DNA from 3 places in the Streptomyces manipurensis genome. Region 2 is predicted to be linked to each of the others. Evidence: riboswitches for the same ligand, from Rfam matches in the RefSeq annotation. Region 2 holds a riboswitch; each other region holds the start of a gene.
The links. A riboswitch is a leader RNA that binds a small molecule or an ion and turns the genes downstream of it on or off. The one in region 2 is predicted to bind cyclic di-AMP.

Region 1 (3,262 bases), 700 kb from region 2:
GTCCGGGTCGCTGCCGGGCCGGATGATGTCGTTGCCGCCCGCGCAGAAGGTCACGAGGTCCGGCGCGAGGGCCTTGGCCCTCGGAAGCTGGTCGGCCACGATCTGGTCGAGGAGCTTTCCGCGCACCGCCAGATTCGCATACCGGAAGTCGTGCTCTTCGCGCTGGTCGGCCAGGAGCACGGCGAGCCGGTCCGCCCAGCCGAGGAAGGAATCCCCGGGTCCCGGGTCCCCCACGCCTTCGGTGAAGCTGTCCCCGATCGCCGCGTACGAGCCGATGGTCTTGAGTTTCGTCGTCGTCGCTGCCACGAGAGCCCATCCTTCACTCCCGTAACCAACCTACGCCAACGTAATGAGGGGTTGACGGGCCGTGATCTATACCACGCGAGAGGTAAGGAATAAGTACACGTGGGGCCGGGACCCCCCTCGGGCCCCGGCCCCACGCGCGTCGGTGCTCCGCCGGCGACGACCGTCAGAGGCTGGCGCCCTTCGAGCGGAGGTAGGCGATCGGGTCGATGTCCGAGCCGTAGGACGGGCCGGTACGGATCTCGAAGTGCAGGTGCGGGCCGGTCGAGTTGCCGGTGGAGCCGGAGAGGCCGATGGACTGGCCGGCGGTGACGCTCTGGCCGGAGGAGACCGAGAGCTGGGACAGGTGGGCGTACTGGGAGTACTTGCCGTCCGCGTGCCGGATGACGACCTCGTTGCCGTACGAGCCGCTCCAGCCGGCGGAGACCACGGTGCCGGCGCCGACGGCCTTGACGGTGGTGCCCATCGGAGCGATGAAGTCGACGCCGGTGTGGTAGCCGGAGGACCACATGGCGCCCGCGGTCCTGTACGCCGTGGAGACGCCGCCGCCGACCGGGGCGACGAAGCCGGCCGCCGACGGCTTGGCGGCGGGGGCCTCGGCCGCGGGAGCCTCTTCGGCCTGCTCGGGCGCGGCCGGAGCGGCGGCCTTCGGGGCCTTCTTCGGGGCCGCCTGGGGGGCGCTCTTGTAGGTGGTCCGCTTCGCCGGGGCGGGAGCCTCGTCCGCGGGGGCGGTCTCGCCGGGGCCGCCGAGGTGGAGCCGCAGGCCGGGGTGGATCAGCGAGGGGTCGGAGCCGACGGCCTCGCGGTTGTCGGCGTACAGCTGCTCCCAGCCGCCGGAGAGGTTGCGCTCGGCGGCGATCTCCGAGAGGCAGTCGCCGGGGACGACCGTGTAGACGGAGGGCGCGGCCTGGACGCCGGCGGGGGCGGACTGCGGCGCTGCGGGGGCCTGCGGCGCGGCCGCCGGGGCGACGGCGGGGGCCGCGGCCGGGGCGCCGGCGGCGTGGGCTCCGGCGGTGAAGGTCAGCGGCAGCGCGAGGGCCGCTCCGCCGGTACCGGCGAAGGCGAATCCGCGGGAAATCGAAAGGGACTTGGGTCGGCGGTGCTTGCCCTTTGCAGGCATGGCGGATTCCTCTCCGGCGCCTGCGAGGTGAGCTGTCGGGTTCGGACTGGAGATGTCCGGCCGTACATGCACGAGGACATGCACGGCTTCACCCCGAGCCGGCACCGGAGAAATGGATCTCCGGGGACGGCGGCCTACCTGGTTCCCCCGCTCCTGCCGCGCGAATGGTTCGGTTGCGGTTTCCGGACGGTGGCAGGATTCGGCGATCCGCCCGGATCGATCGCGAAGGTAATCCCTTTCCGCCGCGGGGAACAAGCCACGAATTCCCTGACGGAATCACAGGAATGCGCGGTCCTCGGAATTCCGGTCACCCTGCGTCCATTCCGGACCGTCAACAGCCGCCCCCGGCTGGCCATTCGGCCTTGGCGATCAGGCACGCACCGTCACCGTATGATCTGGCTCACGGGGGTGCGGCCGATCTCACCTCCGGACATGGCAAGTTGACACCAAAGAGCGCAATTCGGACAGACACCCCACGACGAGGCGGAGGAGTTCCCGTGACCCAGCAGATACAGGAGCCGGAACTGACCGGAGTGCGCAATTTCCGCGATGTGGGCGGATTGCCGACTTCCGACGGCCGAAGGGTCATGCCGGGACGACTCTTCCGAAGCGGACATCTCGCACATGCCACCGAAACCGATGCGGAGTTCCTCGCCTCGCTCGGCCTCCACACCGTCTTCGACTTCCGCAACGGGGCCGACCACGCGCTGGAGGGGCCCGACGTCGAACTTCCCGGCGTGCGCAACGTCAACATCCCGCTCTCCGACCCCGCCGACGGCCGGGAGTTCTGGCGGCTCGTGCGCGAGGGCGACCTCGCCCAGCTGCGCGAGCTGCTCGGCGACGGCAAGGCCGCGGCCCGGATGGCGCACTCCTACCGGGGGATCGTCCGCGACCGCACCGCCGAGCACGGCCGGGTGCTGCGCGCCCTCGCGGAGGACAGCGTCCCCGCGCTCCTGCACTGCGCGGCCGGCAAGGACCGGGCCGGTCTGTCCGTCGCCGTCACCCTCCTCGCCCTGGGCGTCGGGCGCGAGGCGATCCTCGCCGACTACCTGGAGTCCAACGCGCCGCACCGCCGCTACCGCGTGCACCGCAGCTCCGCGTCGGCCGAGGCCCGCTCCCCCGAGGTGATGGAGCTGCTGGCGCCGCTCTTCGACGCCCGTGCCGAGTACCTGCTCGCCGCCTTCGACACGATCGACACGACCTGGGGCGGGGTGGACCGCTATCTGGCGGAGGGCCTCGGGCTCGACGCCGGGACCCTCGGCCGCCTGCGGGACCGCCTGCTCGGCTGACCGCTCCCCCGTGCCGGAACGAGCGCCGGGGGAAGCGGTGGGGGCGGGGCCCGGAGCGGGCCGTCAGCGCACGGCGACGGCCTGCTTCACCAGCGTCCGGCCGAACTCCCACATCAGCCCCGAGCCGCCGTGCGCCTCGTCCATGACCTCGCGGAAGGCACCGACGAAGCGGTCGACGTCCGCCTCCTCCAGGACCAGCGGCGGAATGAGCTTGATCACCTCGAGGTGGTCCCCGGAGACCTGGGTGAGGATCCGGTGCCGCTGGAGCAGCGGCACCACCACCATCTGCGCGAACAGCCCCTTCCGGGCGGCCTGGAGCATGGTCCACCTGCTGCGCAGCCCCCAGGAGGACGGCCGCCCGAACTCGATGCCGATCATCAGCCCCCGCCCGCGCACCTCGTGCAGCAGCTCGTACTCGTCGACCAGCGCCGCCAGCCGGCCGCGCAGCAGGTCGCCCGTGGTGCGGGCGCGCTCCACGAGCCGCTCGTCCTCCATCACGGACAGCACCGCGAGCCCGGCCGCCATCGCCTGCGCGTTGGACCCGAAGCTC
Region 2 (3,262 bases):
CGGCCGCGCCAGGGCACGGAGGAGACGGTCGCCCGGATCGACTCCGCCGCCGTACGCGCCTTCTACGAGGCCCACGTACGCCCCGCGACGGCCACCGCGGTGGTCGTCGGCGACCTGACCGGGATCGACCTGGACGCCGTCCTCGCGGACACCCTGGGCACCTGGACGGGCAACACCGCCGAGGCCCGCCCGGTGCCGCCGGTGACCGCCGACGACACCGGCCGCGTGGTCATCGTCGACCGGCCCGGCGCCGTGCAGACCCAGCTGCTGATCGGCCGGATCGGGGCGGACCGCCACGACAGCGTCTGGGCGGCCCAGGTGCTCGGCACGTACTGCCTGGGCGGCACCCTCACCTCCCGCCTGGACAAGGTGCTGCGCGAGGAGAAGGGGTACACCTACGGCGTGCGCGCCTTCGGCCAGGTGCTGCGGTCCACGGCGGACGGCAAGGGCGCCTCGATGCTCGCCATCAGCGGTTCGGTGGACACCCCCAACACCGGCCCGGCGCTGGAGGACCTCTGGAAGGTGCTCCGGACCCTGGCGGAGGGCGGCCTGACCGACGCCGAGCGCGACGTGGCCGTGCAGAATTTGGTGGGCGTGGCCCCGTTGAAGTTCGAGACGGCGGCCTCGGTCGCGGGCACCCTGGCCGACCAGGTCGAGCAGGAGCTGCCGGACGACTACCAGGCGCGGCTGTACGCACAGTTGGCCGAGACGGGCACCGTGGAGGCCACCACGGCGGTTGTGAAGGCCTTCCCGGCGGACCGGCTGGTCACGATCCTCGTCGGCGACGCGGCGGTCATCGAGGAGCCCGTGCGGGCCCTCGGTATCGGAGAGGTCTCCGTCGTCACCAACTGACGGTCCGACGGCTGCCGGCCGTTCGGCTACGGGGCCGTCAACTGACTTACCGGGCACAGGGCTCCGGCGGCACTGCCGCCGGAGCCCTTTTGTCCGTTTAGTGTCGTGGTTGCTTTTATGTGATGTGGCGTACGCAACAAAAACGCGCGTCTGTTTGGTGATCGGCTGATGATCCGCCTAGCGTCGGCCGTGCTGTTCGTCAGTCGTGCCCGCCGCACCCGCGGCACCGGACAGCGATCGCCGAGTCCCCGTCAGGCGCGAGCCTGGGGAGCCGGGGACCCACATGAGTCCCTGGGGTGAATCGGACCCCCTCGCAAGAGGAGGCCCGTAGGAGACCTTCCTGCTCCGAACCCGTCAGCTAACCCGGTAGGCGAGAAGGAAGGAAAGGATCAAACCCTTCATGGCGTTTGGCAGTCGTCCCGCTGGTACCGGCAAGCACCGTGGTTCCAGCCGCCTGAGCAAGAAGACCGCCGGCTACGCCGGTATCGCCGCGATCGCCACGACGGGTGTCGTCGGCTCCCTCGCCGCCCCGGCCTTCGCCGCGGACAACCACAGCAGCACCTCCGCCGCCGACAACGGCCTCGGTGCCGTGGTCGTCGCCGACGAGCTCGCGGGCGACCTCGCCGACCAGGCCGTGTCCCAGCAGCGCGTCGCCGACCAGGCCGCCGCCCAGGCGCAGGCCGAGGCCGAGGCCAAGCAGAAGGCCGCCGAGGGCAAGCGCCTCGCCGAGGCCAAGGCCAAGGCCGAGCGGGAAGCCGCCGAGCGCGCGGCCCGCGAGGAGGAGCGCAAGCGCCTCAACACCTTCGTCTCCCCGCTGGACGACTCGTACGTCAGCACGCAGTACAAGGCGGGCGGCGGCATGTGGTCCTCCGGCAGCCACACGGGCATCGACTTCCACGCGGCCTCCGGCACGTCGGTCCACGCGGTGGGCTCCGGCACCGTCGTCGAGGCCGGCTGGGGCGGCGCCTACGGCAACAACGTCGTCATCAAGCACAACGACGGCACCTTCACCCAGTACGGGCACCTGTCCTCGCTGAACGTCTCCGTCGGCCAGCAGGTCACCCCGGGCCAGCAGATCGGCCTGTCGGGCTCCACCGGCAACTCCAGCGGCCCGCACCTGCACTTCGAGGCCCGCACCGGCTCGCAGTACGGCTCGGACATCGACCCGATCGCGTACCTGCGCTCGCACGGCGTCAGCCTCTGACAACCGCGCATCCTTCCGCTTCACCGAGGACCCCGGCTCGCACCGAGCCGGGGTCCTCGTGTTTTGCGCCTCCGCGCAATGTTACGGATTTCCGTCCGCTCTCGAAATTATGGTGTGCTGCAATAGAGTCGTGACGCGCGCACGCGCGTGCATTGTGGCAGGCAGTCGGAAATAGGCGGAGGTTCGGTCTTGCGTATTCCTGCGCACGCGGTATGCACGGCGATCCGCGACGACATCGTCTCCGGGGTGTTCGCGCCGGGCGCCCGGCTGACCGAGGAGGTGCTCGCCCGCCGGTACGGGGTCTCCCGGGTCCCCGTCCGCGAGGCGCTGCGCACCCTGGAGTCCGAGGGGTTCGTGACCACGCGGCGGCACGCGGGGGCCTGTGTGGCCGAGCCGACCGCGCAGGAGGCCGCGGACCTCCTGGAGCTACGGGTGCTGCTGGAGCCCCTCGCGGCCGCCCGGGCGGCCCGGCGGCGCACCGACGGACACCTGAAGGTGCTGCGCGGGCTGGTCAGACTGGGGCAGGAGCGGGCCAGGCAGGGGCAGGGCGAGGACCTGCGGGCCCTAGGTGGCTGGTTCCACGAGACGCTCTCCCAGGCCTCCGCCAGCCCCGGCCTGATCGCGCTGCTCACCCAGATGCGGCACAAGACCGCCTGGATGTTCGTGGTGGACGCGCCGGCCCGGCCGACGGAGTGCTGGGCCGAGCACGGTGCGCTCGTGGACGCCGTGGCGCGCGGGGACGCCGAACGGGCGCGCTCCCTGGCCGCCGTGCACGCCGAGCGCGCGGCGGGCGCCCACCGCCCGCGCCCCCGCGCGGCGGTGAGGACTTCGCAACCTGCCGTACACATGCCGGGCGGTCGGCATTAACAACGCCCGTATACAAAAGAGGGAATCGGGTGCGGTCTGCGGACTGCCGGGCGATTGAATTTCCGGGGCCGGTTATTTCCGGACGCCCGATTCCTTCCGGGCCCGGGATTTCCGGCCGTGATCGGCGGGCCGTCGTGAATTCACGCCGACGGCGTTCTTCTGTCCGGCGCGCATTTCCTCCCGGTGTATTCCGCTCGGCGTGGATTCCTCCCGCCGGGCGCGGAGGCCGCCCCGGGTACGGAAACGGCGGAGCCGCGGTCCCCGTCGCGCCGGGGGCCGCGGCTCCGCCGCGTACGGGGCGGACCGGCCCGCAGGCCGGATCCGAAGGACGGGCCCGCC
Region 3 (3,262 bases), 2.5 Mb from region 2:
ACCGGGATCCCGAGCGGTTCGCCGACCCGGACGTGCTCGACCTCTCCCGGACCGACAACCAGCACCTCGGGTACGGGCACGGCATCCACTACTGCCTCGGCGCCCCGCTCGCCCGGCTGGAGGGGCAGACCGCGCTCGGCACACTGCTGATGCGCCTGCCCGATCTGGAACTGGCCGTTCCACCCCAAGAGCTGCGCTGGCGAGGGGGGTTGATTATGCGCGGCCTGCGCACCCTTCCCGTGCGGTTCACCCCTCTAAACCCCTGACCGCACGTCAGTTTCCGACCGAACTTGTGACAATCGTTCAAAGGCCGCTAGGTTCTGCCGTTACCCCGCTGTTATGCGAAAGGTGCACCACATGCGTTCCGGGAACGGCCGTCACAGACGCCCCCGCCAGGTCCCCGCGCTGGTAGTCACAGCCGGAGTCACTGGCTCTGCACTGGCCCTGCCGCTGCTGGCCGCCACCAGCGCCACCGCCGCCGACACCTCCACGTGGGACCGGGTCGCCGAGTGCGAGAGTGGTGGCGCGTGGAGCGCCAACTACGGCAGCGGCGCCTACGGGGGGCTGCAGTTCTCCCAGGAGCAGTGGCAGAGCGCCGGCGGGCTCGACTTCGCCGAGCGGGCCGACCTGGCGAGCAGGTCCCAGCAGATCGCCGTCGCCGAGCGCGTCCTGGCCGCGCAGGGACCGCAGGCCTGGCCGATGTGCGCGGCCACGGCCGGGCTCACCCAGCAGGGCCCCGCGGCCGAGGTGGACCCGGGCATGCCCGGCGGCTCCGGCCCGGTGACCCCCACGCCGTCCCGCCCGGACGCGGCCGTGCCCACCACCGGCGGCGGTGAGCGCTCCACCGACTTCGGCAGCCCGACCCCGAGCCCCTCCGGCACCCCGTACCTCATACCCGACGCGCCGTCCGTCGGACTGCCCGTCATGCCCGTCCCGGACGTGCCGACGACGGCCCCCGTCGACCCCACGGCCCCGACCGCCCCGGTCGACCCGACGACCCCGGTGAACCCCGCCGACCCGACCGCGCCGGCCACCCCGGCCGACCCGACGGCGCCCACCACGCCCACCGGCCCCAGCCCCTCCCCGTCGGACACGACCGTCCCGGTCGACCCGAGCGCCCCGGCCGTCCCGGACGCCGGCGTCGGCGAGGGCAGCGGGAAGCACCGTGGTGCGCCCGCCCCCGAGGAGGGCACCCCCTCCCCGGCCCCCTCCGGCACCCCCTCCGGTGCCGCGTCGGAGCCCCTCTACACGGTGAAGGCGGGCGACAGCCTGGCCACCATCGCGTCTGCCAAGGGCGTGAAGGGCGGCTGGAGCGGCCTCTACCAGGCCAACGAGCAGGTCATCGGCGAGGACGCCGACCTGATCAAGCCCGGACAGAACCTGGATCTAACCACGTAACAAGGGCACTTCGGACATCCGGAAAGACTTGATTGTCTGTTTTCTGTAAGTGAGACATGTGTCTCTTCGGGTCAACTGGCGTGTCCTGCCCCGGGGCTTCCGCAAACCCCGTTCTCACCTGCGCAAACACCCCTGCGGAGAGCGCAAGTAGGGGCCCGTTCTCCCCGATGTTCCGCGTTGAACATCGGGGAGAGCTGTGTCTACCTTCTGAATCGCTCGCCACCGCGAGCTCCTTCGACCGCATCGCCGAGTCCTGCCGGCGGACGGGGGGAACAGTCGTCGCGTCAAGCGCCGAAGGCAGGAGCGGGGGAACCAAGGTAGGTGCCGGGAAAGGCCGTTGAGAGACGGTCATGTACCGGCTAGGGGTGAAGTGGTGCGCTAGGTCGCACCGCCGGGCACTCACAGGCCCGAACCCGACAGCTCACCTCGTAGGCGTCGGTGAGGAGAAACCTCATGCTGCTTTCCGGCAAGGGCAAGCACCGCCGCGGCTCCAAGGCCGTCCGCATCGTCACGCTCGCCGGTGTCGCCGGTGTTGCCGTCGCCGCCCCGCTGATGGCCGCGGGTACCGCCAGTGCCGCCACCGCGTCCGAGTGGGACAAGGTCGCCCAGTGCGAGTCCGGTGGCAACTGGTCCATCAACACGGGCAACGGCTACTACGGCGGCCTGCAGTTCTCGCCCTCCACGTGGTCCTCCTTCGGCGGCAAGTCCTACGCCCCGCAGGCCAACCAGGCCAGCAAGGCGCAGCAGATAGCCGTCGCCGAGAAGGTCCTGAAGGTCCAGGGCAAGGGCGCCTGGCCGAGCTGCGGCAAGGGCCTGTCGAACTCCTCGTACACCGGTGGCGGCTCCACCGAGGCCACCAAGCCGAAGGCCACGCCGAAGAAGACCGAGACCAAGAAGACCGAGACCAAGAAGACGGAGACCAAGGCCGCGCCGAAGAAGGAGACCAAGCGCGCCGAGGCCCCCACCACCCGCTCCGAGCGCACCGAGGCTCCCGCGGTGAAGACCGGCAACGGCTCCTACGAGGTCAAGGCCGGCGACACCCTGGGCACCATCGCCGAGGCCAACGGCGTCAAGGGCGGCTGGGAGAAGCTCTTCGAGCTGAACAAGGACATCGTCTCCGACGCCGACCTGATCTTCCCGGGTCAGAAGCTGAAGCTCAGCTGACCCTCGCGGCGACAGCCGCAAAAGCGTACGCAACGCACGCACTTCCCACCGCCCGGCGCCCTTCCCCCCACGCGCCGGGCGGCGGTGTGTGCGGACGCCCGGGCTGCTCATCGAGAGACCTATGTCCCGGAAGAGGGGTATTCGGCCCCTTTTTCGTCCCAGGGGGCGGGCGGTCGGCCGGTCGTACCCCGGAAGCCGGTTAGGCTCTAGGCGGCAAGGCCATCCCACGGCCTGACACGCCACCGCACACCCAGCGTCACATCCCAGAAGGAGATGCTCGTGCCGTCCATCGACGTCGTCGTAGCCCGGGAAATCCTGGACTCCCGAGGCAACCCCACGGTCGAGGTCGAGGTGGGCCTCGACGACGGCAGCACCGGCCGTGCTGCCGTTCCGTCCGGCGCCTCCACCGGTGCATTCGAGGCCATCGAGCTCCGTGACGGTGACCCCGACCGTTACTTCGGCAAGGGTGTCGAGAAGGCCGTCCTCGCCGTCATCGAGCAGATCGGCCCGGAGCTCGTCGGCTACGACGCCACCGAGCAGCGCCTGATCGACCAGGCCATGTTCGACCTGGACGCCACCGACAACAAGGGCTCGCTCGGCGCCAACGCCATCCTCGGCGTCTCGCTCGCCGTCGCCCACGCCGCGTCCGAGGCCTCGGACCTGCCGCTCTTCCGCTACCTCGGCGGTCCGAACGCGCACC

Region 1: another riboswitch for cyclic di-AMP. It lies ahead of ACPU2J_RS28325 (M23 family metallopeptidase); the one in region 2 lies ahead of ACPU2J_RS25420 (M23 family metallopeptidase).
Region 3: another riboswitch for cyclic di-AMP. It lies ahead of ACPU2J_RS14020 (transglycosylase family protein); the one in region 2 lies ahead of ACPU2J_RS25420 (M23 family metallopeptidase).

Annotation. Positions count from the first base shown of each region.
Region 1 covers NZ_CP186950.1:6,196,716-6,199,977, reverse strand. Annotated here, with positions in the region: gene ACPU2J_RS28330 (SGNH/GDSL hydrolase family protein) at 1-306, opposite strand, end outside; gene ACPU2J_RS28325 (M23 family metallopeptidase) at 470-1,423, opposite strand; cyclic di-AMP (ydaO/yuaA leader) riboswitch at 1,428-1,608, opposite strand; gene ACPU2J_RS28320 (tyrosine-protein phosphatase) at 1,921-2,712, shown strand; gene ACPU2J_RS28315 (aspartate aminotransferase family protein) at 2,776-3,262, opposite strand, start outside.
Region 2 covers NZ_CP186950.1:5,501,050-5,504,311, forward strand. Annotated here, with positions in the region: gene ACPU2J_RS25415 (M16 family metallopeptidase) at 1-852, shown strand, start outside; cyclic di-AMP (ydaO/yuaA leader) riboswitch at 1,081-1,239, shown strand; gene ACPU2J_RS25420 (M23 family metallopeptidase) at 1,253-2,056, shown strand; gene ACPU2J_RS25425 (GntR family transcriptional regulator) at 2,246-2,923, shown strand.
Region 3 covers NZ_CP186950.1:3,044,622-3,047,883, reverse strand. Annotated here, with positions in the region: gene ACPU2J_RS14030 (cytochrome P450 family protein) at 1-266, shown strand, start outside; gene ACPU2J_RS14025 (transglycosylase family protein) at 358-1,398, shown strand; cyclic di-AMP (ydaO/yuaA leader) riboswitch at 1,678-1,848, shown strand; gene ACPU2J_RS14020 (transglycosylase family protein) at 1,852-2,562, shown strand; gene eno (phosphopyruvate hydratase) at 2,842-3,262, shown strand, end outside.